4 regions of the Alteromonas sp. MmMcT2-2 genome follow, and region 4 is predicted to be linked to each of the others. Evidence: predicted binding sites of a transcription regulator. Region 4 holds the regulator's gene; each other region holds the start of a gene.
What was found. Region 4 encodes LexA, which represses DNA repair genes until DNA is damaged. Its sites were predicted from a motif close to TACTGTATNNNNATACAGTA; they were not measured.
Positions count from the first base shown of each region.

Region 1: uvrD (DNA helicase II) is a predicted target of LexA. The motif match lies at 4,381-4,400, and genes of this name have one in related genera.
Region 2: MHM99_RS12865 (recombinase RecA) is a predicted target of LexA. The motif match lies at 5,113-5,132, and genes of this name have one in related genera.
Region 3: MHM99_RS12020 (putative DNA modification/repair radical SAM protein) is a predicted target of LexA. The motif match lies at 4,995-5,014, and genes of this name have one in related genera.

Region 1 is NZ_JAKRFA010000009.1:81,910-90,153, forward strand. It holds gene rarD (EamA family transporter RarD) at 1-763, shown strand, start outside; gene MHM99_RS07890 (diguanylate cyclase) at 830-2,107, opposite strand; gene uvrD (DNA helicase II) at 2,150-4,321, opposite strand; gene cysE (serine O-acetyltransferase) at 4,785-5,597, shown strand; gene MHM99_RS07905 (diguanylate cyclase) at 5,590-7,098, opposite strand; gene MHM99_RS07910 (HAD-IA family hydrolase) at 7,267-8,007, opposite strand; gene xerC (tyrosine recombinase XerC) at 8,028-8,244, opposite strand, start outside.
Region 2 is NZ_JAKRFA010000021.1:2,982-11,225, forward strand. It holds gene MHM99_RS12855 (error-prone DNA polymerase) at 1-2,826, opposite strand, end outside; gene MHM99_RS12860 (DNA polymerase Y family protein) at 2,863-4,350, opposite strand; gene MHM99_RS12865 (recombinase RecA) at 4,350-5,099, opposite strand; gene MHM99_RS12870 (hypothetical protein) at 5,347-5,856, opposite strand; gene MHM99_RS12875 (DUF885 domain-containing protein) at 5,859-7,610, opposite strand; gene MHM99_RS12880 (DUF1820 family protein) at 7,649-7,984, opposite strand; gene MHM99_RS12885 (M28 family metallopeptidase) at 8,173-8,244, shown strand, end outside.
Region 3 is NZ_JAKRFA010000018.1:67,349-75,592, reverse strand. It holds gene MHM99_RS12040 (hypothetical protein) at 2-550, shown strand; gene MHM99_RS12035 (endonuclease/exonuclease/phosphatase family protein) at 568-1,551, opposite strand; gene MHM99_RS12030 (BON domain-containing protein) at 2,103-2,711, shown strand; gene MHM99_RS12025 (TIGR03915 family putative DNA repair protein) at 2,832-3,638, opposite strand; gene MHM99_RS12020 (putative DNA modification/repair radical SAM protein) at 3,655-4,896, opposite strand; gene MHM99_RS12015 (hypothetical protein) at 5,361-5,738, shown strand; gene MHM99_RS12010 (5'-methylthioadenosine/S-adenosylhomocysteine nucleosidase) at 5,816-6,724, opposite strand; gene pyk (pyruvate kinase) at 6,920-8,244, opposite strand, start outside.
Region 4 is NZ_JAKRFA010000001.1:364,043-372,286, reverse strand. It holds gene MHM99_RS01560 (diguanylate cyclase) at 1-1,960, shown strand, start outside; gene MHM99_RS01555 (hypothetical protein) at 2,133-5,693, shown strand; gene lexA (transcriptional repressor LexA) at 5,806-6,432, shown strand; gene coxB (cytochrome c oxidase subunit II) at 7,015-8,178, shown strand; gene ctaD (cytochrome c oxidase subunit I) at 8,188-8,244, shown strand, end outside.

The sequences.
Region 1 (8,244 bases), on a different contig from region 4:
TTTGGTTGGGCTTATAGCCGCGCTAAAGCAGTGGCCCAAAGTGGGCGCCGCCCTTCGCAATAAGCGCGTTATGCAGATTTTATTCGTTGCTGGCTTGTTACTCGGGGCGAATTGGCTCTTGTTTATTTGGGCAATTAATAACGACCATATTCTTGATGCAAGCCTTGGTTATTACATCAACCCTCTTATCAACGTATTTTTAGGGCGACTTTTCTTAGGTGAAAGGTTGCGTAACTTACAGCGTGTAGCCGTTGGGCTTGCCGTTATTGGCGTGGCTATTCTTATTTTCTCTTACGGCCACGTGCCGTGGATTGCGCTGGTGCTTGCGGGAAGTTTTAGCGTGTACGGCTTATTGCGCAAGCAAGTGGCAGTAGATTCGCTACCCGGCCTGTTCATTGAAACTTTAATGCTCTCGCCATTCGCTATTATTTACTGGGTCTTCTTTGGCTCTGAGTACAGTAACTTATTTAATAACGACGCCACGCTAAATACCCTTATTTTAGCGGCTGGCATTGTAACTACCGCGCCACTACTTTGTTTTACCGCTGCAGCAAGGCGCATTATGTATTCAACGCTGGGCTTTTTTCAGTACATTGGCCCAACGCTTATGTTCATTCTGGCGGTTTACCTGTACGGCGAACCGCTTGAAGAGTCGCGCTTGGTAACCTTCGGCTTTGTGTGGTTTGCGCTTATCTTGTTTAGTGCCGACTCGCTAGTTAATTACCGCAGTCAGCGTAAAGCGCGAAAGCTAGCGGTGGAGTAGGGGCTTTTGCGCACAAGTCTTTATTTAAACGTCGGACAGCTTAGCGCCGGTTGATTGAGTGAAAAGCTAAAGCAGTGAAGCTTGCTCTTGCTGAGGAACATCTGGTGGTTCGCACTTCACTTGGTTACGCCCACTATTTTTGGCGGCGTAAAGCTGCTTGTCGGCAAGGCTTAGTAGCTTATCTACGCGCTGCGTGTGGGCGCCACTTACCCCAATACTGCAGGTCACTTTAATGTCGCTTTTAGGCAGCTGAATAATTTCCGCTTCCACCACTTTTCTGAAGTCGTCTAAACGCTCACAGGCTTCTTTTAGTGGTGTTGACGGCATGTATATACAAAACTCTTCGCCACCAAAGCGGGAGATAATTTCGTCCGGAAAATAAAACTCAATAAGGGCCGCCATGGCTTTTAGCACAATGTCACCGGCGTCATGGCCATGGGTATCGTTTATCGATTTGAAAAAGTCTAGGTCAATAAGGGCGAGAGCGTGATCCTCAGACAGGTTTTGGTGTTGCACAGTAACCATGTAGAAGAAGTGGCGCCTGTTAGGCAAACCTGTTAAATAGTCGGTGTTGGCCACACGGCGAATTTCTTCAACGCTCTCAATATATTCCACGTTCTGCATCACGCGACACAAGAACTCTTCATGACAGTAGGGCACTCGCAAGAAGTCATTTGCACCACTCTTAATAAAGTGCGCAGACATTAACATGCCTTTGCCTCCAGCAACGCCCATAATTGCCAGCTGCTCTTTCGAAAAGGCTTTTCTTAAACTGGCGACAAAGTGCGTGCCTGTCATATCAGGTAACGTGTTGTCAGTGATAACAAGACGTACGTTTTTGTGTTCAGACAAGCATTGCATAGCGTCTGTAGCCGTTAGGCATTCAAACGCAATAAAATTGTGGCGCTGAAGTAATGAAACGGTTTTTGAGCGCAACACCCGATTAGTGCTTACCACGACGACACCAGTAGACTTGTTTTTTTCTAATCGGCTAATAAGACGATTGAGGTAGTCGTAGTTCTGCGAATTTTCTTTGGGAATGTAATCGACAACGTCACGTTCTAGGACTTTATCGCGAATGGCGCTATCTAAACTTTCTGTTGTAGCAATGGTGGGAATGAAAGACTCAACCGTAAAGTCGATGGCTTCGCCTTTTGGTGCATCGGGAAGCGAGTATGCCACAATTGCACACAGAAAGGTTTCCGGCATATTTTGCGAAAACCGTGCTTTGCCTTCTGTCAGCGACGTCGCGCCAACGGGGGTAAGGCCTGCCCGGCGTACTAATTTCGCTATAAGTTCAAGGTTGCCTTCACCATTTTCGATGATCAGCACGTGTTGCTGCATACATTTCAACTTAGGTTTAGGCTACCTTGCCTATTAACAATGTTACGCTTTCTCCAGCTTTGCGTAAGCAAGTACCAGCCATTTGCTGCCAAATTCGTCGAAGTTTACTTGAACTCGACCGTGCTCACCACTCCCTTCGTAGTTAAGTACGATCCCTTCGCCAAATTTACGATGTACAACTCGCTCACCTAAACTAAAACCCGTTTCTTCAAAACTGGCGTGCGACGTCGCTTGGCTAAAGCGGTTGTGCACGGGCCGCGAAATAGTCGATTTCAGCCTAACCTCTTCAACGCAGTCTGCTGGCATTTCGCGAATAAATCGAGAAGCAGTATGATACTTATCTTGGCCATAGAGTCGACGACTTTCTGCATAAGTAATATACAACTTTTGCATTGCTCTGGTCATACCAACATAGCAAAGTCTGCGTTCCTCTTCCATTCGACCTGGCTCGTCGTTGGTCATTTGGCTAGGGAACATGCCTTCTTCTACACCTGCTAAGAATACCAGCGGAAATTCAAGGCCTTTGGCGGTGTGTATGGTCATCATTTGGACGGCGTCCTGGTCTTTATCCGCCTGGGTTTCACCCGCTTCCAGCGACGCATGAGCTAGAAAGGCTGCCAGAGGCGACATTTCTTCGGCTTCTTCAGGCACGATAAAGGTCTTACATGCAGTAACCAATTCTTCTAAGTTTTCTAGACGTGCTTGAGCTTTTTCTCCGCGCTCTGCTTGGTACATAGCGTACAGACCAGATTGGCGAATAGCTTTATCGGCTTGTTGGTCAAGGGGCTCATCTAACGTGGATTGCTCTAGCTCAGTAATTAGCAACACAAAGCTTTGCATAGCGTTTAGCGCGCGGCCTTTGAAGCCACCTTCATTAATGAGCAACTGACACGCCTGCCACATTGAACAGTTGTGCATTCGCGCGGTGTCGCGCACTTGCGATAAGGTTTTCTCACCAATACCGCGACTTGGGGTGTTTACTACACGCTCGAAAGCTGCATCGTCGTGCGGGTGGCTCACCATACGCATATAGCCAAGGGCGTCTTTAATTTCTTGGCGTTCGAAGAAGCGCAGACCGCCGTATATGCGATACGCCAGCCCTTCGTGTAGCAAGGCTTCTTCCAGTACTCGAGACTGGGCGTTGTTTCGATAAAGAATGGCGGTATCAGTAAGGGCGTTGCCTTGATTAAGCCAATCTTTGATTTTCGAAACAATAAAGCGCGCTTCATCTAGCTCGTTGAAACCCGCATATACAGAAATAAGCTCGCCTTGCGCGTCTTCCGTCCAAAGTTCTTTCCCTAAACGGCCCGTATTGTTGTCGATAACTGTGTTCGCCGCTTTAAGAATGTTTCCTGTAGAGCGGTAATTCTGCTCAAGGCGAATAGTAGTAGGCTCGTTGAAGTCTTTCAGGAAGTGCTGAATATTATCTACGTTCGCGCCGCGCCAGCCGTAAATAGACTGATCGTCGTCGCCAACAATCATAATGTTATTATTACCACCACTACACAGCATACGAAGCCATGCATATTGGATATTGTTGGTATCTTGGAATTCGTCTACCAACACTGCACGGAAACGACGTTGATAGTGGGCTAATACTTCTGGGTTTTTAGCCCATAATTCATGTGCGCGTAGCAACAGTTCAGCAAAATCTACCAAGCCTGAACGGTCGCAAGCGTCTTGATAAGCTGCATAGACTTCGCGCATGGTCTTTTGAATATGATCGCCGTGGGTTTCAATGTGCTGAGGGCGCAAGCCTTCGTCTTTGTTGCCATTTATGTACCACTGAATTTGACGAGGTGCCCAATGCTTTTCGTCCAGGTTCATGGCCTTCAGAATGCGGCGAATAAGTCGATACTGATCATCCGAATCAATTATCTGGAAATTCTCAGGCAAGTTGGCTTCTGCATGGTGCGCGCGTAGTAAGCGATGCGCAAGCCCGTGGAAGGTACCAATCCACATATTGTGCAGGCTGCGACCCATCAACGACTCTATTCGGCCGCGCATTTCTTTGGCTGCTTTATTGGTAAAGGTCACTGCCAAAATAGAAAAAGGAGCGATGTTTTCGACTTCCATTAACCACGCAATGCGATGCACTAATACGCGGGTTTTACCACTGCCCGCGCCAGCCAAAACTAGGGCGTTAGATAGTGGGGCTGCTACTGCTTCACGCTGTTTGTCGTTTAGCTCGTCTAGCAGTCGAGATACATCCATAGTGTGGTACCTGTTAGTTGATAGTGTTATACATTCAGCAGCGCGCTATTATGCCACCTGCCTGTTAATTTATACAGTCCAGTTTTTCCCAGTGAAGATAAACATCAACGGCATTATACGTTCGTGTGCAATCATGATTTTAAGTATTAGTTAATGAAAGATACGAGTGCTCTAAACGTTCTATTAAATTAATGGAAGCACTCAATTAGACGCAGCGAGAGAGCAGAGTGCTTCAACGATGTATACATGTACGATACGGTTATTAGCTATAACGAATTAATTCGATAAATTGATCGAATTATGCGCTTGGTCGGTATCACATCGGTATTGCATCACATCAAACTCAGGTAAACTTTTACGCGTTCCCTTTTGTCAGCATAGATATGCCCAGCAAGGAACAAGTTTAGATTGCTTACCCAATTTTCTGATAGAACACAGCATTTATATATAACGGGACATGCTCATGACCGCACTTACAACGCCCATCGATTTTTGGTCTACGCTAAAACAAGAAGCGCAAGTTGTTGCTGAAAAAGAGCCTTTGCTGTCTAGCTATGTGCATGCCAGTGTTCTTGCACATCACAACTTTGAATCGTCGCTTAGTTTTATTCTGTCGAACAAAATGGCAGACGACGTCATGCCTGCGCTCGCCATTCGTGAAGTTTTCGATGAAGCTTACTTACTTGAGCCTGGCATCAGCGAAGCGGCTATTGCTGACATTCTAGCGATTAAGGCGCGGGATGCGGCGGTCAACGATTACCTTACTCCCTTACTTCACTTTAAAGGTTTTCATGCTGTGCAAGTACATCGCATGGCGCATTACCTTTGGGTTCATGGGCGTCATCAGCTTGCTTTATTCTTACAAAGCCGCAACTCGGCAAGCTTTGGTGTAGATATCCACCCTGCTGCGCGTATAGGTAAAGGCGTCATGTTTGACCACGCAACTGGTATTGTAGTGGGCGAAACTGCAGTAGTTGAAGACAACGTGTCTATTTTGCAGAGCGTTACATTAGGTGGTACCGGTAACGAGTCGGGCGACCGTCACCCTAAAATTCGCCAAGGCGTGTTAATTGGCGCTGGCGCCAAGATCCTTGGAAATATTGAGATAGGTGAAGGCTCAAAAGTAGGCGCAGGTAGCGTTGTACTTAATAGCGTTCCCGCTCACGTTACTGTGGTGGGTGTTCCAGCTAAAGTGGTTGGGAGACCGGTTTGTCAAAGCCCATGTGAATCCATGCGCCAAAACGTACTAGAAGATAACTCCCACCCCATTATTTGAGGGTTATTGTGTTGCCACCTTTTTCTTTTGATGCGTAGAGCGCGCGGTCGGCGCGCTGAATAAGTGTCTCGAGTGTATCGCTTTGCTGCATAAGAGTGACGCCGAAGCTCGATGATAATGACACTTCTGAAATAACGATTGCGTTTATTCCTTCACGTACTTTTTCCACCAAATTAAGGGCGTTTTGCTCGCTGATATTAGGCAGAAGCAGTACAAATTCGTCGCCGCCGAAACGGGCAAAAACATCCGCTTTACGCACAATATCCTTCGTCACCTGACTTAGTCGGCGCAATGCGTTGTCGCCGTCTACATGACCTAATTCGTCATTAATACGTTTAAACTTATCTAAATCAAACATAACAAAATAAAGCGAACTTCCCGATTCACGGCTCTGAGCCATTTCAAGTGCGCTGCGCTGGGCCAAATACTCCCGCGTATAAGCTTGGGTTAAGGTATCCACAAAAACACGGTCTTTGAGCAGAGCATTGTCTGCTTGTAACTGAGGAATGGCTATACCAAATAAAGCGTTGGCTGCAATAACGTTGAGTGCAAACTGATACACTTTGACGTAATCCATTAAAGCGAATATATGCACCAGCAAAACAATGCTTAGGCTGCTTATTGCAAGGCTTATAACATTGCGCTTCGTACTTTCAGTACACGCTATCCACATGTGGGTAATGGCGAGAAAAAAGATAGCAAATGCACTGTCACGAGACTGGGTAAGTTTTGCCAGTAACATGACGAATAGTATGAGGGCCAAATTGACTGCCACTTTTTTAAAGTAGCTGTGTAAATCGGATGAAGCGCAGTTAGAAAATGCCAAGAGGTCTATTTTAGAAGCCGCACTTATTTTTACTAACAAGCCAGCACAAAGAGGTGCAAGCACTACAACACCAGCCATATCCCCTATCCAAAAGGGCAGCATTGCCTCTTTAATATCCGCAGCTGACATCTGATTAGTGAGAACAAGTGAACCAATGACAAGTTGCGTGGCAACTAACGACGAAATACAGCCGATAATTAAGAACGAGACGATTAATTGGGGTGTGGTGACGTCGGGTTTTCTCAATAGATGGCCGAGAACACTGGCTCCTGCATAGTAAGGGAGCATATGTGCAACGCCGAATAACACGCCGCCCCACATCATTTCTACGTTACTTAACGGCAGCAAGTAGTTATGACCATTCCAGACGGTAATCGCAATGGCCGCCACCATAATAGGCACTACCGCGCGCCAACCTAAAACTAAGAAGCATGCAAGGGTGTAGCCTGCCGCAGGAAACCAAACACTGGCGTGTTCAGTGTATTCAACAATGCGTCCAATTTGCCATATGGCAATCCAAGACAAGATAATAAATATATCTTGATACAAGCCAGACAGTGGCTTAAACGGCCAAAAAGAACGACCTGTCTCGGCATGTTCATGAACATTCGAGGTTGGCTTATCTACCTTGGACGCTTGTTGCGACCTTGACTTCGAGATAGCAGGTTTTTCCATGAGGACACAAAAACTACGACTTCAGTTTTCAGTGTATAACGAGTGAGCGTTAAAATCTATACACCCTAAGTGCGGCTCTCTAGACCTTTAATAATGCGGCTTACTCAAAGGTTCACATCCCGTAAAAGAATGAGTAGTAAAGGTCTGTATTTTCGAGATAAATAGCGCCTAGACAAATTGAATAAGCTCTTCTAATGAATCAAGCTGAACGTGTGGAAGTACTGAAACGGGTTCTAATTTCAACTGCATTGGACGATTACATGCAAACCATGCCGACTGATAGCCTGCATTAATGGCACCGAACACGTCTTTAATAATATTATCGCCCACATGTAAAATGTGCGGCGGCGTTACCTTTATCAGTGAGGCCGCTTCATCAAACATGTTTTGAGCAGGCTTCATAGGCCGTTCCACACTGGCGTGTAAGATCGCCGTGAAGTAACGGTCTAACCCTACTTTTTGCGCGTTTACATTGCCGTTAGTAATACCAACGAGCGGTAAGTGCTGGCTAAGTTTATCGAGGGTGTGGTGCACATTACTGGCTAATGCAAAATCGCTTCTAGCGTCATAAAAACAATTAAAGCAGTTGTCTACAGCAGCACGTAATGCAGTGTCTTCTGTAGGGACTATTGATAACTGGTTTGCTGGCGTGCCAGATAGTGCAGCGCTTAAAACAACGCGACGAAGCTGCCCCATATCAGAAGCCAACCGCGCGTCTTTGGCGATAGCCGCACGTTTAAGCTGTAGCCAATCAAGTGATGTTAGCTTAGCTGCCTGTTGGTGATGTTCAGCAATATGCGCTTGAAGGGCTTGCTCTGCGCATCGAATAATAGGTTCATTATTGTAAAGGGTGTCATCAAGGTCGAAGGTCATAGCCTCGACACTATTGATAGACCTGAAAAACTGCATTGGGAAACCTTCTAGTAGCGTTATTTCTTATGTGCGCGAGGGTGAGCCGCGTCATAAACATTAGCGAGATGCTGAAAATCCAGATGGGTATAAACTTGTGTCGTTGACAAGTTAGCATGACCTAATAGCTCTTGAACCGCACGCAAATCTCCGCTGGATTCTAATACGTGGGTAGCAAAGGAATGGCGCAGTTTGTGAGGGCTTACTTTTTGTGACAGAGACTGTTCGCTTGCCATT
Region 2 (8,244 bases), on a different contig from region 4:
GCCAAGCACTTTTACAACTGATTTATTTGTCTTGTCTTTAAGCGAATTGGACCAGCTTATGTCTTTAAGCTTATGTTGCTTTTTGAGTAACGAAATAGGGTGGTTATTTACCGATAAGCCGGTTGAGGCATAGTCTTCAAGTAAGTTTTCTGCCTCGGTCGGTGAAGCACCCAGAGGTGTGACGTTTTTATCTGCATAAAAATCGTCAGTATCAAACAGTGGTAAATGCGTTTGGGTATCCATAATTCGCCAACGGGTTTCGTATCGGTTGCCTGAAATAGTGCGAAGGGCATCGGCGCTAGCCAGTGCCTCTACTTCATTACTTTTAAGCGATAGTTGCTGTAATTGTTCAACATCGGTATAGCCCTTATCTGAGCGGTTTTCCACGATAAGTTGAGACGATGCTTCACTTAAGCCTTTAATAAGCTTAAGGCCAAGCTGAATGTATTTTTCTTGGCCTTGTACCACCAAAGAATGCTCAACGTCAGACTGGTTAACACAGGGCGCCTCTACCCGTATGTGATGACGCTTAGCGTCTTGAACTAACTGGGACGGGGAATAAAACCCCATGGGCCAGCTATTTAACAGCGCTACGTAAAACTCAACGGGAAAGTAAAACTTCAACCAGCAAGACACGTAAGCTAATACGGCAAAAGACGCTGAGTGAGATTCAGGAAAGCCGTAACCTGCAAAGCCTTTTATTTGTTCAAATAAGTTGTGGGCGAACGTACTGTCATAGCCTTTGTCCGTCATACCTTTAATAAGCTTGTCTCTGAATTCAAAAATTCTACCGTCTTTTTTCCAGCTCGCCATAGCGCGCCGCAGCTGGTCAGCTTCTCCGCCACTAAAGCCTGCTGCAACCATGGCAAGCTGAATCACTTGTTCTTGAAAGATAGGCACGCCCATGGTGCGAGACAGAACTTTCTCCACATCTTTAGATGGGTAGCTAATGGTTTCGTTGCCGTGTCGACGTATCAGATAAGGGTGGACCATATCACCCTGAATTGGACCTGGCCGTACAATGGCTATTTGTACGACCAAATCGTAATAGCGACGAGGTTTTAGCCTTGGCAGCATAGACATCTGAGCTCGTGATTCTATTTGAAAAACGCCTACCGTATCGGCCCGACAAATCATATCGAAAACCTGTTTGTCATCTCCGAGCTTAGTAATGAACGGAATACTGGTTTCAACAGGGTATTGTTTATTGATAAGCGAGAATGCGCGACGTATAGCGCTCAACATCCCAAGCGCCAGTACATCCACTTTTAAAAGGCCTAAGGTTTCAATGTCGTCCTTATCCCACTGAATAATAGTACGCTCTTCCATCGCGGCGTTCTCAACAGGAACAAGATCGTAGAGCGGCCCTGCGCTAATAACAAAACCGCCTACATGTTGCGACAAATGTCGGGGCGTGCCCAGTAAAGCTTCGGTAAGGGTAATTAACTGCTGCACTCTAGGCTCTTCAGGGTTTAACCCAAGCCCCGCCAGCTGAGATTTCCACGGAATAACGCTGTCTCGGCGATTAATCTGCTTTACCACAAAATCAAGCTGTGATTCGCTAAAGCCCAGCGCCTTGCCCACATCTTTAAAAGCCGACTTAAAGCGATAGCAAATAACCGTAGCCGCGATAGCGGTTCTTTCCCGGCCGTACTTTTGATAAATGTATTGGATGACCTCTTCACGGCGTTGATGCTCAAAATCCACATCAATATCTGGCGGTTCGTTACGCTCTTTGGAAATAAAGCGCTCGAACAGCACACTTATTTGCCTTGGGTCTACTGCGGTTATTTCCAAGCAATAGCACACTACCGAGTTGGCCGCAGAGCCGCGCCCTTGATACAAAATACGTTGTCGCTTGGCAAACTGAACAATGTCGTAAATGGTTAAAAAGAAATACTCATACTCTTGCTCGGCAATAAGCGTAAGTTCTTTTTCTATGGTTTGGCGAATATCAGGGGTTATACCTTCAGGAAAGCGCACTTTTATACCGGCCTCTACACGTTCCCGCAAATACGAAGTGGGCGTATACCCTTCAGGTACAAGCTCCGCAGGATAGTGGTAGCGCAGCTCTTCTAAAGAAAATGTGAAAGCGTGAGCAAGGGCATTGGTATTGGCAATCCATTTCTCAGGGTAAAGCTTCTTAATTTTTTGTACGGTTCGCAGACTACGCTCTGCATTACTCAACGCATCCCGACCTATTTTGTCTACACTGGTATGCACGTTAATAGCATGCAATACATGTTGAAGCGGCAGTCTGTCAGCGTGATGCATGAGTACACCTGTACAGGCAATAACAGGGAAAGAGTAGGCAGACTGCAGATGATTGTAATGCGCAAACCTGTGGTGATCCCTTCCGTCTAATAGGCGCTGAGCGCCAATATAGGCATCAATACTAGGGTGTTTTTGCAGCCATTCAGCCCAATGCTTGTCTTTAGCTTCTTTGCCGCTTGGTAGCCAAATGAATTTGCAATGGCGAATGGTACGCAAGTCCCACTCGGCCAGTTGGTATTCACCTTTATCAGAGCGACGCCTCGCGTTAGTAATAATTCGGCATAGTTCGCTATAGGCCGCTTTGTTCGGGCACAACAGCACAAAAGATAAAGTGTCATCAAATACAAAGTAACTACCCACAATAAGCGTAATCGGTAGGCCCTGATGCTTAATTTCGTCGAAAGCCCGTACCACCCCCGCTACTGAGCATTCATCGGTAATGGCAAGCGCGTCGTAACCAAGGAAAGAAGCCGTGGTAACAAGCTCTGCGGGGGAAGAGGCACCGCAAAGAAAGCTATAATTGCTTTGGCAAAAGAGCTCACTGTATTTCATGATATAGCCTTTACCTTTTTCTTTAACCGCATACCGCTAACAAAAAAGGCCCTGCACCCACCAGCGGCTCTCTTCATCTTTAAACACTAAAAGCCTTACGCATTGCTCAGTTTGGGCGATGAAATAATCACGCTTTGTTGGGCTGTCATGCCACCACTCACTGTGTAATCGCACGGGGCCAAAGCAAATTTGGGTAGCCTGAATAAGCGGTTTAGGTACATCAAAAGTGAAGGTGGGCGTAATGTCACTGCTATAAGCATAATTACGGGTGCAGTTACCGGTGCTCGACTCCGTCACCGTCATATATTCAAACTGATGGCTGTCGGCAGCGCGAGGTTGAAACGTACTGTTATCGCCTAGCTTCGCGTTTAAGCGCCCAATTAATTGCTTTTGTGCAATATCGTTAAATCTGTCGCTAAAAAAGTCGCCATTCTGCGTATCCATTTCTTCAAATTGCTGACAGGTAAGCGCAATGGCTGTAGCTGGCTCAGGCAACACCAGATTCTCAGTTTTAAGACTAAACAAGGGCAGCCAACTTTGTACTGAAGACTGAGGCAGTGCCGAACGTATATTAATATCCATTACAGGTGCTTCTCTGAAATGAATATGTACACTGATGCTGGATGTATATAAGTTTCTTGCCCGTAAATAGTGAGACAAATGCTCAAACTGCTGGCTGACAAAAGGGGTTAGATGCTGCGTGTTTTCAATATCAAAAGGCAATAGGATAAAGTTATCGAAGTGCTCCAAAGGCCTAAATAATGTAACCCGTGGAAAGGTTTCTCCCCTTAACGCAGTAAGATACATAATAGTGTTATTGTCAAAGCGCCGACCCAGTTCTTGTACCGGCATTGCCAACAGCTGTTGTACGCAGGAAACGCCCACCCTTGCCAACGAGTCAATGACTTTAGGTGATAGAGCCGTAATAGAAAGCGGGCACGTACTTAGCGCTTTTTTTATGTCATCGGATGTATGCAAGTAGGTATTAAATTTATGAAGCGCTAATACTTTTGCGGCCTCAATTGTCCATGCGCTAGCAAAATGATAACGAATATCTGCTTCTGCCAGAGCTTGGGTTAAAGTTTTCCACAGTGGCTTATGACCGCCATAGTAATGAGTTAGGTTATCTAGCCTTACTGCCAGACCGCTGAAACTATTTGAGTGAATGTGGTTGTCTAATACGATATCAGAAGCCAGTGGATAAAGCCGATGGGCTAACTGCGTCAGCATATGCTTTTCGGCTTCTTCACTGAAAGGCAGAATATGCACGTAAGGGCATAACGCCGCTGCTTGGGCTAGCCCATGCCCAATTTCAATGCCTTCTTTTTTCGCAATATCATTACACTGCGTAATTTTGTTTGTTTTACTGCAGTACACTGCAACGGGAGTATTCGACGCTAACGCTGAATACTGGTTGTTAGTTTCGTGCTTCGGCAATTGGCTATGTGCACGCTTACTTCTAGCCGCTTTGATATGGCTGTCTAAAGTTAGTTGATAGCAGTAAATATAAGCCCACAGCATCATTAGCTCACAGAGTGTAATGCCTGATCGGAAAGCGTGTTGTGTGCCATGGCCCATTTAATGGCGTGATTGTCGGGGGTCCACCGATGGGAAATAACAATGTTATCTTTGGGCCACCCATGACGCTGCTTGCGTATGTTCACCGCCAAAGCGTGGGGTTTACCCTTTAGCGCGATATCCAACGTAATGGGTAATGCACTGTCGCTTTGATTCGACAGGTTGGCTTGTGAATCACTTAAGCTGGCCTTCGGATAACCTAACTGTGATGCCTGCTGTTGCGGTGGAGTATACAGTAAGCACAGCGCATCATTATGCGTTGCTGCTACCTGTAGGCGTCGTGCTTCTTTTTGATTTACAGCATTACTCCACAGCACTACGCAATGGCAAGCCGTACTTTTTAAACATTGCTCTGCTGCCCACAACGACTCTTGTTCAGAACTTGGTTTTACTACCAGAACTTGTTGCGCTTTAAGCCCCAAGTTTTCTAACCACGGCGACTGTAGTAGCCCGGGAGGGTTAATAAATACCACCAGCTTATGCGTACGGTGTTGGCATATAACCTGTTTAAAGAGTGAAAGTTCACCCATGCCGGTTAACGAAGAGATACGGACAAGACCTGTAGATGTAACGCCACCGTTAAGTGCTTTATCCAGACGCGGAAAACCCAGTGAAAACTTGGTTTCACTTTGTCTCTGATCTCTGGCCCGCCAAATATGCGGGTGGTTATTAAGCACGGATAACGATTTATTCATGGCACTCAAAATAAACTGTATTTTTATACAGTATTATAGTGCAGCAATAACCCTTTTCAAGACAAAAGGTTTTTGACTTGTTGTTTTAAACGCTAACTTACTGATTAGTTTGGAAAGGTAAAAAGATTAAACTTTTAAAAGAGTGGGAACATGGCTAGGGTCGCAGGCCTTACTACATAGCAAAGCAGACGACCCTGCCATACAGTTAGCGCTGTATAAGCGCTAACGAGAGACATAGAGTAAAATGTTACTCTTCAGATGGTTCTTTTTGAGCCTTTGTAGTCGTGCCACTTACTGTTGCTGTAACGGTTTGGCAAAAAGCAATGAAGCCGTCGGCCGTATTTTTTGACCACACCATACGTACGTTGCTAGGGAATGCTTTCACCACCTCACGAATTTCCTCAAGCGTCACTTCTTCATTAAGCAGCACCTTATTCAGTGACTCCTCAAATGACATCCCTTTCTCACAACAGGCCATGACGATAGTCGAAAAGTTGCGCATAAGCGGGTGCAGCGCATTGTATTGAGTTTGGTCGATAAGGCGGCTTTTATAGGCACTTTCAATACGCGCAGTAAGATTTTTCTCTAACGCATCTGTAACAAGAACAAGGTTGCGATAAGCATACGTAACCTTGTTGTTGGTCTGTTTATTCGAGTGACGCAATAGCGCCAGCTCTTTCTGTAAATTCTGCGCTCGCAGCACAAAGTAAATTAAAAACAGGATAAGTAATCCAATAACACCAAATGCAACGATCATGTTTATTGTGCCTTTTGTTCTTCTATAAACGTATTGATGTTTTGCTCCAAGATAAACAGTGGAACTGAGCCGTTTTCTAACACGGCGCGGTGGAATTTACGCACATCAAAACGCTCGCCTAATGCTTTCTCTGCTTTCTTGCGAAGGCCTTTAATTTTGATTTCACCAATCTTGTAAGACAAGGCTTGCGCTGGCCAAGAGATATAGCGGTCTATTTCAGTATTTACGTTGTGTTCTGAAAGCGCGGTGTTTTCCATCATATAATCAACCGCTTGTTGACGGCTCCAGCCCATCGTGTGCATACCGGTATCCACAACCAAGCGACACGCACGCCACATTTCGTAGCTTAAGCGACCGAAGTTGTCGTACGGCGTTTCGTAAATACCTGCTTCAATACCTAAAAACTCAGAGTACAGACCCCAGCCTTCACCAAACGCTGAAATATAGGTGTTACGACGTACCATAGGTAAGTCTTCAAGCTCTGCTGCCAACGATATTTGAAGATGGTGGCCAGGCACTGCTTCGTGCAAGGTCAGTGCAGGCAATGCATACAAAGGGCGCTTATCGAGGGCATACGTGTTTACCCAGTAATATCCTGGCTGATCATCGCGGCTAGGATGAATGTAACGGCCCGTTGTATATTTGGGCGCGATAGCGTCTGGTACAGGCGCTACACCGTAGGGTGTTCTTGGCAGATACTCAAAGAGCGAAGGAAGCTTTGCGTCCATTTTCTTTGCAATGAACGACGCCTCTTTTAGTAAATCTTCAGCGCTGGTGGCATAGAATTGCGGGTCTTCGCGTAAAAACGCAATGAAGTCGTTAATGTCGCCATCAAAGCCAAGCTCATCCACAATTTGCTGCATTTGCGCGCGAATGCGTTTTACTTCAGACAAACCTAAATCATGGATTTCCTGAGGCGTCATATCCGTGGTGGTGTAATGCTTGGCTCTATTGGCGTAATACGCCACGCCATCAGGCCAGTTATTCGCGGCAATATCTTCACGGGCGTTGGGAATGTATTCGTCTACCATGAAATCGTAGAACATTTGATATGCAGGCAATACGCTGCTGTTTATGGCTGCCTTGCCTTGCTCCGTTAGCGCTGATTTTTGCTCGGCAGTAAAGTACTCTGGAAAACGGGTAAATGGAGAATAAAAGCCACTGTCCTCGGCATTTTCAACAATGTATGACGCCACCGAGTTCTCAAACCCTTTCAGCACGACTTTAGGCTGCGTGTAGCCTTCTTTTAGCGCCTGTTTCATATACGCAATTTGTTGGTCAAAATAAGGCTTAAGCGCATTTAGGCGGCTAATGTAGGCCTGATAATCTTCTACGCGCTTAAAGGTGGATAAATTAGGAAGCGAGGCCATTGCACCGTGAAAGCCATATTCTGAATTGATAGGCACTAAATGCGCGCGATACGTATATTCGTCCACATAGTTAGCTAAACGATATTGTTGCATCAGCAAGGCAATATAAGCATCAGTAGAGATGTCTTCTTTTTTATACTGACTTAAGGCCTTTTGAAAAGTACGCCATTGTTCATTTTGTGCTTTCAGGGCTTTGGGAGAGTTGTCTGGTAATACGTGAGCGAGTGAAGTATCGCCTTCGCGAGAAGCTAGAAGCGGGGAAACCGAAAGCTCGTATTGCCAAATGTCATCAAGTAGTTGATACAAGCTTTCATCGTTAAGGTCCTTTGCAGATGAGCTAACGCTGCAAATAAATAATAATGCTGCTAAAACATAGCGATACATAAGGGTCTCCGGCAACCTTCACCGGAATGACCCGGCGGTTACTCTTTCGTTGGTGTATATATTGGACTAGGGAAAGCAGTTACTTTATCAGATTTATTTTCTAATTTAGTAATTTTGGCTGAACCTTTTTTATTTACGGCGTCAATGCGCAAAATGTTGTGCATCGGTACATAAGTTTTTGTTACTTCAGAAAATTCGGTTTTCAACTTTTCATGACTAGGGTCTACAACAACACTTGTGTGAGTATCCCACACAAAGTCACCTATCTCGATAAAGCCAAACAAAGCGCCCTGCATAAGGCTTTTTACGTATAACTCATAGCGCTCACCGTTGCTGATGAACTGAACGCGGTAAAGAATGTCGTCTTTTGACATAGATGCTGCTCTTCACTAAAAAATATAAAAACACCCGGAAGCTGAGCCGGTATGTGGTTAACAATTTTACCTTGCTCATAAAATGCGAGCAACGGTAGGAAACACATGGTAAACGTTAGTAGTTTAATGGTATTCCGCCTATCAACTGCGTTACCATGATGCACACTTAGTTATATGGTGAAATTAGAATGATAAAAAAACTCCTTATAGGTAGTGCAATGACAGCAATGACCTTTGCTGCTACTGCCCATAACCACGCA
Region 3 (8,244 bases), on a different contig from region 4:
TGTGGAATCACAATCGTCTGTATTCATTCGACACTATGACAAACAATCATTAAAGGTGGTTGATGTTATATCTGGTATCTCACCAAATGCTATGCGCAGAGTATTTGGCGGCTGGATATTTTTCGCAGCTGTTGTCGGCGTTATTGTAAGTGTAGCACCAGATTTGAGCGCTCAATTTATCGGTTTAACACTTTTCGTTCTTGTTGCTTTTACACTCGTAATGTTTGGACAGAGCAGAATAACGGAAGGCTGGCCAGCTATAATTTGCGACAACAACTACATCGGCGTTGTGAGAGACCCTGTTAAGAGAGAGTATATTTGTGTGAACTCTGCTCTGGTCAAGGAAGCTAACCCCACATTAATAAAACCCAACAAAAAAGCGGTTGAGATTGTGTTAGATAGCGAACAACTATCGGCAGAAGATCAAGAGGTGCTAAACCAAGCGGTTTGGCCTCGGGATAACAAGCTAATAGGGCTAGCCCATTTTAAAAAGCGTGAAGAGGCGTGTGATAGCCTCATGTGGTGTGTCAAACACCGTAGCTCTCATTAGATTTACAGTCTTGAGTATTACTCCTTGTCCGTGATTAGCGCTAGTTCGGTATAAAGCGGGTAGTGGTCTGAGCCTATGCTTTCAAGCTTCTCTATATTGACCAATGCAAAATGTTCCGAGTGAAATACGTGGTCTAACGGCCATTTCACTAAAGGATATTTCGCGTGAAATGTATTGAAAAAACCGCGCCCCTCTCGTGGGTCTAAAAGTCCGCTTATTTTCTTGAACTTTCTGGTAGTAGGTGACCAAGCCACATCGTTAAGATCGCCAGCGACGATAATAGGGCCCTCTGTTTCAGCTATTTCTTCCCCCACAACAGTAAGTTCTACGTCTCTGGGCTTTGCATACGTGTTTTCTGTTGGGCTTGGTGGTTTTGGATGAAGAAAATATAGCGTGACATCTTGTCCGTGGTGATTGATTTTAACTTTCATAGACGGCACATCTTCTTCTATTAGAAATCGCAATGAGACCTCTTCAAAGGGAAGCTTACTATAAAGATGCATACCGTAGAGGTTTTCGAGTGGGCAAAATTTACGATACGGGTATTCAGATTCAATTTCACTGATGCCTTTCTGCCACTTCTCATTAGATTCCAACGTTACGAGAAAATCAGGTTGCTTATTACGTACATGTTCAATGAGCTTGCGAAAATCGTCATTAGGCATATACACATTGCTTGATAAAACACTTAGCTTTTGGCTCGCACTCTCAACCTCGACGTGCCTAACTTCTCTTTTATACAGAGGGGTATAAGGAATGATCCAGATAACCTGATAAATAAGGCTAACTGTTAATCCAGCGACAATAATTACTGCTAGGCTATCTATCTGTGCGTAATAGGTTGATTCAAAAATATGCCCAGCAATTAACAAAGAAATGATAGCTGCTATTTGTAGTCGCGGAAATTCCCACACTCTTACTAACCAGTGAGAAGAAGGAAGCAAAGGGGCCCAGCTTACGGCTATAAATAAGACTGAAACAGCAGTAAGTGCAGTATCCATGTCTAGTTGGTCCTTGAGTTTAATTAACGAAAAACACTCCACATGTTGCTTCTGTCTGCAAAATTAAATTGATGACTATAGCTAGGGCCTGTTGACCTTTGGTGTACGAATTTTGGTCTAAATGGAAGCCTTTTGAATGTTCTCGATTTAGAACCACTAAACCGTCAAACATTCGCCTTGTCTAGATGGCACACAGACCGCTGCAAAAATGTACAACAAAGGTCAACAGGCCCCAGTGAAGCGACACAAATCGTTATAACTACGGCAGCTTTGTGAAATAAGTTTAACCTAAGTATCACTGTAACTTAGCGGCGGCCAACGACAAAAAGTTATCCCCTAGTACAATTGATAGGTGCTTTTCTTAAGTGAAGTTGACGAGTTTTGGGCATTAACAAAATTAAGTAAAAAGTTCTCAAACAAAGGCAAAGTTTGCAAAACAAAACTTACTTAACTAGCCCTGGATATTAATATTTATCATATAAAACAATGTCTTATTTTGTTGGCAAGGAATTGGCATGACTATCTACGAGTTTCGACAAAGGAGAAATGTTATGAAACGTTCACTTATTTCTATGATTGTTGCTACAACTTTGACTACAGCTGCATATGCAGGTGACATGGACACAGACAGCGCAAGTAATAAATGGGAGAAAGGTGCCAAAGACGCATGGATTGATGGCAAAGCAGAGGCAACGCTGTTGTTCAATGGTAACCTTGATTCATTCGACATTAATACTGACGTTAAAAACGGTAATGTCGTTCTTACTGGTAAGGTTGAGAACTCTGTTGATAAAAAGCTAGCGGAAGAGCTAGTTGCGAATATTGACGGTGTAACGTCTGTAGACAACAAGCTAACGGTTGTCTCTGACAAAGATATGGAAGGCGACATGTCAGATGACATGGAAGATACTGTTGACGAAGGCACAAGCGAGTTAACTGACGCCAAAATCGCCACAGTAATCAAAACTCGTCTTCTTATGGATACCGATATTTCAGGTTTCGACATCGATGTTGACGTAGAAAACGGTGTAGTAACACTGACTGGCGACGTTGATTCTGATGCTGAGCGTGACCTAGCTGTGGAAATTGCTAAGAATGCGTCTGACGTGAAAGATGTTGAAAGCAACCTTCGTGTAGTTACTGAAACTGCGATGAACTAATATCATTGTTGCTTTACACAAAAAAGGGGCCTCGGCCCCTTTTTTTTGGTCACGTTTTACAGAGCTTTTCAAATCGCAATAAACAAAGGAAGCACAGCTGCTAATATTTGTCAGGAGAACTTATTCACCATTCTCCACCTTTTTTCCATTTAGTATCATCTTACGTGCTCTAGCATCCGATTGGCGTATCATATCGTTAATAAGCGACGTCTCAGGCATATTCTTCCAGTATTTTTTTGGCATTGAACTTAACAATGCCTTTGTTTTTACGCGGGCAGGATTAAATATATTTGCATAATACGTAAGCCAGTATTTTTCAATTCTGTCATCATTCGGAATGATACTTGGATCAGGATTATCTTCCAAAACAAGTGTTTTAGTATTCCAATGCGCAGCTCGATAAGGGGTAAGTATTGACCAACACATATTTTTAAAACGAGTCTGAAAAAAATCGAGCTTCAATTCCAAGCTGAAGTGTTCTGGTTCATACCACGCAATAAAATGCTCTTGTCCGTCAAGTACAACTTCTCGAAATCTCAAAAAAGCACTTATCTTATATGCATCGCGTTTTACTGCTTTAGCCAGCACGTTGAGACGCAACACATCTTCGTCAGTTTTTAAGTGAATAAGGTTTCTGTTTTCGAAAACTACTCGCCATAAAACGCGGTAACATAAAGCGAAACGATCGGGGGCTTGGTGGCATAACGCATACTTCAACAGCGTTAAAACTGATCTGGGAATTCTGAAATTCGTTTGGCTTTCACCAATAGCGTTGGACGAATCGGTCACGGCAAACAAGTCGTCTTGGTTAGATTGCGAAGTTTGCCATGTAACGTTCTCGGGAGGTATGTGTTGGGCTAGACATTCTCTCGATGCTTTTCGCCATTCGTCGTATCCGGGCACTGATGAAATTGTTACTTTTTTCATTGCGGTACCAATTAGATTAGGCGCTGAACAATTCAAACTGTTTTGGTTGTTTAAATTGCTGTTCAAAGTTACTGCTATCGAGCAAATGTATAGCGGGGGAATAATCGCTAACAGTAATGAACGGTTTTAATTTTTGTAAGGGTAAACGCATTTTTGTGAGATCGAACCAGCTAAGCTTCGTGTAACGTCGAATAGCCAGAATTTTTTGTACTGTGCGTGCTCCCAGTCCAGGAACTCGCAATAAAAGTAGCTTGTCAGCTTTGTTTAAATCGATGGGAAATATGTGGCGATTGCGTAGCGCCCACGCAAGCTTGGGGTCGTGCTCCATATCTAGCATGTCGTTGTGTACGATTTCATCTAAACCAAATCCATAAAAGCGCAGGAGCCAATCGGCCTGATAAAGTCGGTGTTCACGGATAAGTGGTGCCGGTTTAAGAGGCAAGACTTCAGACGCATCTGGGATGGGCGAAAATGCAGAATAATAAACGCGCCGCAATTTTTGTTGACCATACAGTTTGACACTCGTGCCAAGGATAACTTTATCATTTGAGTCATCGGCTCCTATGATCATCTGGGTGGACTGTCCGCCAGGAGCAAAGCGAGGTGGACGTTTACCCGAGTAGGTTTTATCTACTTTGTGTTCATTTATTTTGTCTTTCAATGTATTCATTGAACCGTGAATTTCACCAAGGTCTTTTTCCGGGGCGTATTTGTTCAGCGAATTTTGCGTCGGCATTTCGATGTTTATACTTAGCCTATCGGCATATAAGCCAGCTTCAGCCTGTAGTTCAGGAGATGCATTCGGAATGGTCTTAAGATGAATGTATCCTTTAAATCCGTGATCAACGCGAAGAGACTTCGCGATGCGTACCATGCTCTCCATAGTCAGGTCAGGAGAGCCGACAATACCGGAACTTAAAAATAATCCCTCAATGTAGTTACGCTTATAAAAATTAAGCGTTAAATCAACTGTTTCTTTAACGGTAAAACGCGCTCGTTGAACGTTGCTAGACACCCTATTGATGCAGTAATGGCAATCGTATATGCAATAGTTGGTCATTAGGATCTTAAGTAATGATACGCATCGACCATCAGGGGTAAAGCTGTGACATATCCCTGACCCTCCTGTGAGCGAACCTATTCCTGTTTTGTCAGTTTTACCTGCTTTTCGTTTACCGGCGGAGCCACTTGCGCAAGAAGCATCATACTTAGCGGCATCTGAAAGAATTTCGAGTTTTTGAATGAGTTTGTCATGCATCGCAAATGGTCACTTTCTCTAGGCAAATGTACGTGGTAGACGGTCTGAAAAAAAACAAGATTCCATACCAGTACTTTGCTTGTTGTGGTATATCTCAATACTGTATAAGTGTACAGTATTAAGGGGAGTGAGTTTATTAAATTTGAAAGGAAAATTTTATCTTGCTGTGTGTAGAAAGTACCTTATACAACTTTAGTATAAGTTTTGGGTTGGTCTAAGCTGCTGAAAAATAAAGATTAACTATATGGTGCGGAAGGTGCATATGGTTAAGTAGATATGAGTGAATTACTTGATGTATTGAATAGACGAAAGTTTGTATTGTCAGGCAGAAAACATCTGCTGCAACGTGAAAGCTAGAAACTTAAATAGTCGAATGACTCAATACATTGGTGATAAATACTTCTAATTAAGTGGATTGTAGCGAGCTTATCGATACAAGTGCAAAATCGTTCAAGGAGTGGGGCATGAACTTTTTAAAGTGGGTTTATTCAGGCTTAGTGGTATCAGCAATCATTGTTATAGTCGGTGTAATTGGGCAAGGAAAGCTATCCGTAAGCCAAGCATCAGCTGATGACGAACAGCGCCCCGTTCACATGGATATTCAAAAAGTACAGCGCAACTTCTCATTGGTAGAATTTGATTTGTCGAAAAAGGCACATCTATTGAGAAAAACGCGTGTAGAGCACTACATTGCACAGGCTAAGCAAGCCGATTTAAGAGGTTGGAAATTTAAGCGTGATGAGTTTGTTGAGCGCGCCGAAAATATTCTAAATCACCATCTTACTCAATACGCGAATGATGTTAGTCAAGATGCGGAAACTTATACCGCTCAAGCAATCTAATACAAAGGCTATACATGAAAACGCGCCCTACATTCTTACAATGTAGGGCGCGTTTTTCGGTTGAGTGTTTTCCAAATTTATTCCGACAGCGCAGAAATATAAGCTCTTACCACTTTTTCAACAAAGGCCTGACAATCTTTGGCCGTGGTTGGGTCATATTCACCATGGTTGGTAATGTTGTTCGATAATACGCGAATACCTAAAAAGGGAACGTGGTAGGCATGTGCAATCTGCGCTGCAGAAGCGGTTTCCATTTCTTCCACACTCGTTCCCATATTCTTATGGAGCCATGCTATTCGATCTAACTCATTATTCCAAAAGTTACCACTGCCAATCGTTCCTTTAACGACGTTCCCGCGTTTGTACTGCTTGGATAGCGATAGAGCTAGGTTGATGAGCTGTTTGTCTCCTAAATAAAAACGCAACTTTTCTGCGTCTTTAGCGCTACTTCCTTCTCCCGCGCTGCCTTCTGACGCCATAAGATCCATCGGTAGCCAATTAAACGGATGAGAACCTTCTCCTTGAGCTAGCTTGGGCGTTTTAAAGTTGGATGCATTAATACTGCGTTCGCCAAGAACAATATCACCAACTTTTAAGGAAGGATCGTGGCCACCTGATGTTCCCTGATTGATGATAAGGCGAGGGTGGTATCTCTCTATGCCAATAGCGGTGGCGGCCGCTGTATTTTCTAAACCCTTACCGGTTTTAGCTACCACAATGGGATACCCGTCTAGTGTCCCTTTATAGAATACCGCATTACCTGAATACTCTGTTGTAGTGTTATCCAAAAGCGCAGCAAAGTATTCGGCTTCAATGGGCATGGGGCCTTGAATCATTATTGGCTGTAACGGAGCGTTCTGTGAAGCTACTTCTACACGCTTCATGGTGTGTACGTGCTGTGTATTTGCCCATACGCTATGAGTGAAAAGTGCCAAGAGCGTTATAATTGCTGAAAAACGTGTGTAGCGATTGAAAACTAGCTGCATGTCTATCCTTATTTTTGTCGTTGTTGTCCCGAGGAGTGTTAACGAATTCTCGTTGTTTTGTTGGATATGTTTCTTGTAATTTTGATACTGACTTAGATGAGTGTTCTTATTATAAGCGTCAGCTTACCACTGCTTTAGTAAATTACAGGCAAAAAAAAGCGAAGCATTTGCTTCGCTTTAATAGTGTATTCGTCGCTATTCGACTTCTACGATTTTAAGGGTATTGGTCGCGCCCACTTTTTCCATTTCATCGCCGTAAGTCAGGATGATACTGTCGCCGCTTTTCACTAACCCTTTCTCTTTAAGTGATGCAATGACATCGTACTTCAATTTGCCAGGTTCACTGTTTGAAGAGTCAAAGAAAACCGGCTTAACGCCGCGGCAAAGCGCCATCGTGTTAAGCGTTGATTCGTGACGAGACATCGCAATAATTGGCAGAGATGTAGTAATGCGAGACATTAACGTTGGTGTAGTTCCACTTTCAGTTAAACCTACAATCGCTTTAACACTTGGCAAGTGGTTCGCAGCGTAAACCGCTGACAGAGCAATTGACTCGCTAGTAGAAGAAAACTGCTGATCCATGCGGTGCTTGGAAATTTTAACGCTTGGATGTGTTTCCGCGCCTTCACAAACACGAGCCATAGCTGCAACTGTTTCAATAGGGAAATTACCCGCCGCTGTTTCAGCTGAAAGCATTACCGCGTCAGTGCCGTCTAGTACAGCGTTTGCAACGTCCATTACTTCTGCACGTGTAGGCATAGGGCTGTCAATCATCGACTCCATCATTTGCGTCGCGGTGATCACAACCTTGTTGAGCTGGCGAGAACGGGCAATCAGTTTCTTTTGAACACCAACAAGTTCCGCATCGCCAATTTCTACACCCAAGTCACCACGAGCAACCATTACCGCATCTGAAGCGCTGATGATATCCGTCATGGCTTCGTTAGACGCCACCGTTTCAGCACGCTCGACCTTTGCACAAATTTTTGCGTAGCAGCCAGCTGCTTCGGCAAGTTCTCGCGCGTAGTTCAAGTCTGCGCCGCTGCGAGGAAATGACACTGCAAGGTAATCAACACCAATTTTCGCGGCGGTTTTAATGTCTTCTTTGTCTTTTTCGGTAAGTGCATCTGCAGAAAGACCACCGCCTTGACGGTTAATGCCTTTATTGTTTGAAAGCTTGCCGCCTACTGTTACTTCAGTAATCACTTTGCGGCCTTCAACGCCAGTTACTCGAAGCTGAATACGACCGTCATCAAGAAGCAGAATATCGCCTGCTGATACATCATCAGGAAGCGCTTTGTAATCAATACCTACTTGATTAATATCACCTTCGTCGCGGCCTAATTCAGCGTCTAGAATGAATTTTGCGCCAACCTCTAAACGAACTGCACCTTCGGCAAAACGAGCAACACGGATTTTAGGGCCCTGAAGATCACCTAAAATCGCTACGTATTTACCTAGGTTCTTTGCTGCCTGACGAACGCGCTTTGCACGTTCAATGTGGTCTTCGGCTTGTCCGT
Region 4 (8,244 bases):
GATCGAGATAAATGATCAGGTAATCGGTGCCGTATGTTTAATTGATACCGTGCCAAGAGAAATAGACGCAAAACACTTAGAAGTTTTAGAGAGAATAGGTGCTTTGGTTAGTCAGCATATTTCGCTTTCAAGAGAACACGAAGCGCTTAAACGCGAGCACGGGCTTATTGAGAAGTCTCCTATTGTGTTGGCAACGTGGCGCTATGATACGTCGTTGAGGCTGGTGTATATCTCGAAAAATAGTGAGCGTGTATTGGGAGTTTCACCCCAAGATTTGCTCACTGGAACGGTGGCATTGAGTGAGGTGCTGTCTGAGGAGGCGGAGGGTGATTTTACCTTTGCTATGCAGGCCCACATGGAAGGTGTTGAAACGCACACCTGCCGTCTTCAGATAAGGACGCCAACGCGTACTATTTGGGTGAGCATGATATCAACGGCAAATTTTCGCGAAGACGGCATGTTGTACTCGGTTCAAGCATTTTTGTTTGACACTAGTGACCAAAAGTATGTGGAAGACAAGCTCAATAAAACCAATCAGCGGATGCGTTTATTACTCGAGGCTTCAGAGTTAGGAACATGGGACTGGAACTTGGCCGCCGATGTTAATCAAGTCAACAAGCGCTGGTGCGACATTGTTGGTCTTGAGTATGAATACTATGACAGTGGCTCCCGCTTTTTTAGACAGCTCATTCATCCCGCGGATTACGTCAAAGTTGAAAAGCAGCTCAACATGCATCTAATTGGTAAGAGCAAAGTCTTTAACACCACATTTCGCATGAAACACACTGATGGCTCTTGGGTTTGGGTTGAAAGTTATGGGAAAACCGTTGAGACAGATGCCCAAGGTAAGCCGGTTCGTATAGCAGGTATTCATAGAGATATAACGCAACGAATGGAAAGCGAACTGCATGAGAGAAAGAAAACCCAGCTCCTTCAATTTATCAATAAAACCCGGGCATCATATCTGCAAAACAATGACTTGACGATGGCGTGTCAGTCCGTATTGGCCGAACTCATAGATATCTCAGATAGCCAGTTTGCCTTCGTCGGCCAAATGAAAGGAGACGGTAGCTCATCTAGACTTTTCATTCATGCGATTTCTGAAATTGTTTGGGATAACAGTAGCTTTTCTCAATATGCAGAATACAAAAAACGAAACCTCTACTTTAGTAACTTCGACAACCTTTTTGGAACCTCAATTTTAACGGGAGAAGTTACCATTAGTAATGCGCCAAACAGTCACCCTAATTCCAAAGGTGTTCCGCACGGTCATCCGCGCATTAGCCGATTTTTAGGCCTACCTATAAAAGTGAAAGATAAAGTAGTGGGAATGGTCGGTTTAGCGAATAAGTTTGATACCTACACTGACGAAGATGCTGAGTTTCTACAGCCCTTTTTAGATGCATTGGCTGGCTTGTTCTACGCAGTAGAGCTTGAGGAAGCCCGAGCCGTTGCTGAAGAGAAGCTTAGGCATTTGGCGATGACCGATTCTTTAACGGGCCTTTATAACCGACGCGCGTTCCTTGACGAGTGCATTTCATTTTCAAAACAACATTGTCGTGGATGTGTTGCTATCGTCGATATTGATCACTTCAAAAAAGTAAACGATACCTACGGTCACGATGCTGGAGATCAGGCGCTTATTGCTGTTGCGAGAAAAATAGCTAAACATAATCAAACGCCAAATGTCGTGGCTCGATTAGGAGGAGAAGAGTTTGCAATAGTCATGATAGGTGACAAGAAAGAAGAGATCCATAGGCAGCTAGAAGCACTGCGCATTGCTGTTGAAGAAGGAAGGGTGACCTACAAGACAGACACGATGAATTTATCGATCAGCATCGGCGCAACATTTATCAAAGACACCTTTGAGGCGGATTTCAGCGCCCTCTTATCGCTTGCTGACAAGGCGCTGTACAGAGCCAAGGAGCAGGGCAGAAACCAAGTCGTATGGGATGAATAATAATAGTACGTGGCTTCGCCTACATTAAATATAAGCGTATACGCCCAAGGCGCTGTTGCTAGATTGATAAAGTTAAGTTATAAAAAACGAATATTTTATTAAACTTAATAATTAGGCATGTTTTGAGCTTTTAACTAAAAAGCCAACATGCCTTTTAAATCAGGGACGATGTATGAAAACTTCGCGCTTGGGTTTTTCTGGCCTTTTTTCTCTTGTAGCTCTAACTGCGTGTGGTGGCGGAGGTGGCTCTGATTCTTCTCCACCTACAAACCCACCACCTCCACCTGAGCCGACAGCACTAGAAATTTTATCAAATCCTTTAGATTACTCAGTGTCACGACTAAACTCGGCGGCAACCACCTATGCTGATGCGAACTACAGTGGAGAAACGAAAGTCTCTACTGTGGATATCAGCGCAGTACAAGAGGTTTACATCACGCTCTTTGGTGACAATACAAGTGGCTCACCCTATGTAGATCAATATGATATCTACACCTTCCTAGATGAGAACGGCAACGTTGAAGGTACGACCGAGTGCTATGAATCAGGATCAGTAACATACTCAGGTAAGCTTGATGAAGACACGGGTAAAGGAACGATTACTGTAGACTATGATCAGTGCATTCAATATTACGACTCCACTCGGTATGACGGACAGTTTTCGCTAGTTATTACTGACGCAGGTGAAAACAGCTCCGAAGTAACGTCTTATTTCACTACTTTGTCTATGCTAGACGGTGGCGTGCGCACAACATTAAAAGGCTACTTAAGTGTTGATTTTCGCTACCGCCCACAAACAGGTACGTTTTATGAAGAGACGAGGCAGTATCTTACTGTCACGCACAATGGTGAAACTTACAAGGTCAGTGGCACATCAGCAGAAGGGGTGACAAACAACACCTTCGTGTCTGAACTTAATGGTTCAATCTACATTGCGTCTAAAGGCAAATTGGACTTTGCATATTCTTCTGATCAGGGCGACCTTCCCTATTCGTCATCTGGCTCGCTGGTCGTAAAAGGAGATAAAACGGCTGGAATTGACGTTATTGATGGCGCAGTTCGCTATGGCGAAGATAACAACGGCGATGATATTTACGATGTAGGTGTATACTTTAATAATCTAACAGCGTTTGCCAGCGGAAATCATACTGGCCTTGCGCTTTCAGATATCGATGCGATATCCGTACCTCCTGTAGTGAATCAGCCTTATTACTATGCCTATGAGACTGTCTATACCACAGATGAAGTCACCGTTGAGCCTGGCTACTATCATGATTCAGATACTCCCGACTCAGAGCTGGTGATTTCGTTTCGCTGGTATGTAAATGGTGTAGTCCTTGACGATGTTAATGGTACCACGCTCCCACCTTACAGCGCAGTCTTCGGTGATGAAGTTAAAGTTACCATGGTGGTGTCAGACGGTATTAACGTTGTTGAATCCCAGCCTACTTTCGTTGAGATCGGCAATTCTCCTATGACGCTCACTGCATCGAATATGCCTGAAGTAGTAACTGCGGGCGGATACGTAGAGTTTACCGTATCGATGAGTGACCCAGACAGAATTGACGATGACGTCGCGGGACAGCTTATTTCAGCGCCTCCCGGTGCTTCGTTAAATGCGGAAGGTCTGATGACCTGGAACGTACCTGCGAATCAACTTTTCAACGCTCAAACTTATATGTTTAGTTTCGCTAGCTTAGACGGAACTGAATCCCAACAAACGCTCGAAATCACTTCTTATGCGGACAAGGCCCCGGCTTATGCTCGTACTACTGTGATGACACCAATTTATAATCATGGCTTTGCTATTGCTTCGACCAATGGTGCAAGTGAACTTATCACGGTAAATGCTCGCAACGTGGGCGCATTTTCGCTAGAAGGTAATACGCTTAAAAATACCTATGTGTATCCGTATAAACTGCCTACTAAAGGCGAAATTAGAAGCGTGCATACCCAAGATGTTGATGGTGACAATAATGATGAAATCTACCTTCTTACTCAACAGGGATTGTCTGTAATAAAAGACCGCGAAAGTAACGCAGAAGCGGTGTTTATTATTGAAGATAGTATTATTTCTGGCTTATTTTATGACATCAATGGTGACGGGGTTGATGAAGTTGCTTATTTATATGGGAGCGAATATTACAATGCGACTTCTATTGCCATTGTAGATGTTCGCACAGGTGAGCAGTTGCAACAGTACGATATTGACGGCGTCAATAACCTTGCTTTTGGTAACGTAGATGATGACGCATCGATAGAAATGGTAACGAACAATGGTTATGTATTTGATATCGAAAGCGGTGCCAACCAATGGCTATACGGTAGCGGGTTCAGCGACGCATTTGTTGTGCTGGGTGATATGAATAACGATGGTGTAGATGAAATCATCGGTGCCGATAGTTGGAATGATATCTCAATCTACTCTGCAGTATCGAAAAGCAGTTTGGCAACGGCGGAACATGGTGACATTTGTGATATCGCCTATAGTAAAGAAAGCCCAGCTACAGAAGGAATAGTGGTTGTCTCCGAGTGTCAGTGGGGACAAGTTAGAGGTTTTGCATTAGAAGCGGGACAAATCTCTGAGCAGTGGGCTCTTAACCACAACACTTACAGTGGCATGTCACTTCTCATTGACGATTTAGACAATGACAATGTGGACGACATTATTTGGACTGGTGAGAATCAAATTTTAGTAGCGCAACAAGATGCCAACGGTGAATATGCCTTGTCAGATATAAAAGGTGCGCCGCGCGCTAGTAGATATCATGCCGCGGGTTGGGCACCTTATGGCGATAATGATGAAAGAGCCGTCTTTGTTAGCGATACAAGTAGTTACGAATCATCTATTCAGATTTTATCGGTAGATAAAGAGGATAACTTTGCGATAAGTGCTGAGGTTGGCGAAGATGTCTATAACTATAGCAAACCGGTCGTTACAGACTACAACAATGACGGTGTGGGTGAGTTACTAATAGGGGCACTGGATTATAGTTCGTCGTTTAATGTCGTGAGACTTACAGATAACGCTATTCAGTGGACACTGAACAATAATCAGAATAGTGAAATTTCGTTTATTGAAGCCATTGACGTAAATAACGACAGTTACGCCGATGCAGTTATTATTGAGAACAATCGACTTAAAGCGTTTGATATCGAGAATCAGGTGCTTATCGACTCAATCATTAACGATTTTTCAATTAATGCGCTTGCTGCCTCTGAAAAAGACGGTGTGCATTATTTTGCTGTTGGGGGCTATAGTTCGCTCAAGCTCTATAAAATGCAGGATGGTGAATTTGTTGGATTGAATGAATTGGAAACCAATTGTGACCAATTGCTCACGGTAAATTTTGATAGTGATAGCGAACTTGAATTTGCGTGTTTAAATAGAAACTACAACACCATCAATGTTTATGACGTGGCGAGCGATGCATTAGAACTCAAAGACGCTATAGCACCGTCATTCTACCCTCAGTATATAGCGGCTGTTCCAACTAAGTCGTCTAATCAGTCGATTCTCGCTATCTACCAGCCTAACGAGAATGACTATTCGTACAATTATTATGACAGCATCGCATATCGCGTGGTTGAGATTGATAATAAAGGCAATGTGGTGTGGCAAAGCCCTGGACTTGGGCTCGATAATGTTGAAGGCATGCGCACACGTCAAAATAGTGATGGGGAGCTGGAGTTACAAATTAGTAACCCGAACATGGCTCTTCTCGTAAAATAAGAAGAAAGCACTTGTCGTAGGCTATTGCAGATCGCAAAAGACGCGGCAAGTGCTTGTTATTTAGTTTTAGGTGTATATACTTACAGGAACTGTATGAACAGACAGGTCTTTTATGCGCCCACTCACAGCTCGACAAACCGAAGTTTTAGAACTTATTAAAACAACCATGTTAGAAACGGGAATGCCGCCTACTCGTGCGGAAATAGCCCGTCAGCTTGGCTTTCGTTCTGCTAATGCAGCAGAGGAACATTTGAAAGCATTGGCGCGTAAAGGCGTGATTGAAATTTTGCCTGGTACGTCTCGTGGCATTAAGCTCAATATCCCTCTTGATAACGACGCACAAGAAGAAGAAGGCCTACCGTTAATTGGGCGTGTTGCAGCCGGTGAGCCGATCTTGGCGCAAGAGCATGTTGAATCGCACTACAAAGTCGATCCTGCACTGTTTCAACCCCATGCCGACTTTTTGCTACGCGTTAACGGTATGAGCATGAAAGACATTGGTATTTTAGACGGTGATCTTCTCGCTGTTCATCGCACCACTGATGTACACAACGGTCAGGTGGTTGTGGCGCGTGTAGATGAAGACGTCACCGTAAAGCGTCTAGAGAAACGCGGGCGTGAAGTATTGCTTCATGCTGAGAATGATGAGTTTGCACCAATAAAAGTTGATTTGGCGACTGAACATTTTGCGATAGAAGGCATTGCGGTGGGTGTGATCAGAAACGCTGACTGGATGTAGTATTTTAGCTTGTTTGTATAAAAGCGGCGCGTTAGCCGCTTTTTTTATGTCTTTTGTTCCTGTTTTTTTCTTCAATCTGCCAACTTAGGTTTTATCCTGCCCAGCAAACCTGTTGGTTTTCTGCGCGCTTATTTTTATCATTACTCACGTTATTCTTTCTATGAATGCTTCAAGTATTTTCCATTTTTTATTTTGAATTTTGTTTGAAATCGACATTGAGTCATCGATTACTTATTGATTTCTTAACTAGTTAGTCGAGCATTTACTTTAACCCCGTGTTCAAAATGCCTGTTTGATTCCAAGGGCATCCCACAGCAATGGCTTTCTCTTTTTGCACGTGAAATCCCCCGCGACCATTTTAGTAAATGATTAAAAATTAACCACTTCGTTAAATTTTTAATAGAAAAGACTAGACGGCACGACATTATTGCGCAATTCTTATACAGAGATCAACAAAATAATAACAATGGCTCTAAATTTGTTTTACAAGTTGAGGTTATGGGTCAATCGTTCGCAAACCATTTGGTAGGGCATCGCGCAAATTAATCAGCGTCTTTGACCACGCCATTACGGAGGTGCTGAGTGAAACAACTAACGACCGTTTTCGCAAAATGGTGTTCTAGTATACCAATTTTGCTTTTTTCCCCTTTGCTTTTTGCGCAAGAAGCAAGCGAAGAAGCCTCTTCGCTTAATTTGAGACGCGGTGCTACCGACATCAGTGGGCAGGTATACGACCTCCATATGTTGATGTTCTTCATTTGTGTAGGTATCGCGGTTGTAGTTTTTGGCGTGATGTTCGCCTCAATGTATCTACATAGAAAGTCCCGTGGTGCCAAGCCAGCTAATTTTCACGAAAACGTGAAGGTCGAAATTGCTTGGACCGTTATTCCTTTCCTTATTCTTATTTTCATGGCGGTACCCGCAGCGAATACTCTAATTGCTATGGAAGACACGTCTGAGCCTGACATGACGGTGTTAGTAACAGGCTCTCAATGGAAATGGCACTACAAGTACATGGATAGCGATGTAGAGTTTTATTCTTTACTCGCCACTCAGCGCGAGCAAATAGAAAACAAATTTCAGAAAACAGATAACTACCTGCTGGAAGTCGACCGTCCCTTGGTTATTCCTACTGGGAAAAAAGTACGCTTTCTTATTACTTCTGACGACGTTATCCACTCTTGGTGGGTTCCTGACTTTGCCGTGAAAAAAGATGCCAACCCCGGCTTTATTAACGAGTCTTGGGCCAAGGTGAATGAGCCGGGTATTTATCGCGGACAGTGCGCAGAGCTTTGTGGTAAAGACCATGGCTATATGCCGGTTGTGGTAATTGCTAAAGAACCCGCCGAGTTTGAAAAGTGGATGGGCGAACAAGAAGAGATTGTTCGTAAAGCAAAAGAAGAAGAGCAGCGTCTACTTTCTATGAATATGTCTATGGATGAACTGATGAAAGAGGGCGAGCGAGTATACAACGCAACGTGCGCTGCTTGCCATATGCCAAATGGTGAAGGTTTACCTGGCGTGTTCCCGGCATTAAAAGGCAGCAAGATGGTACTAGAAGATCAGCAAGGTCACATTGACATCGTGCTGCATGGAAAGTCAGGAACAGCCATGCAAGCGTTTGGAAAAATGCTAAGTCTTAAGGAAATTGCCGCCGTAGTCACTTACGAGCGAAATGCCTGGGGCAATAAAACTGGCGATATGGTTCAAGCCAAAGATGTCAACGCAGTGGCAAACGGAAACTAGGAGCAGACAATGAGCAAAGCAACTGAAGTTATTTCGCCAGATACCTCTGCGCCTCACAGTGGTCAA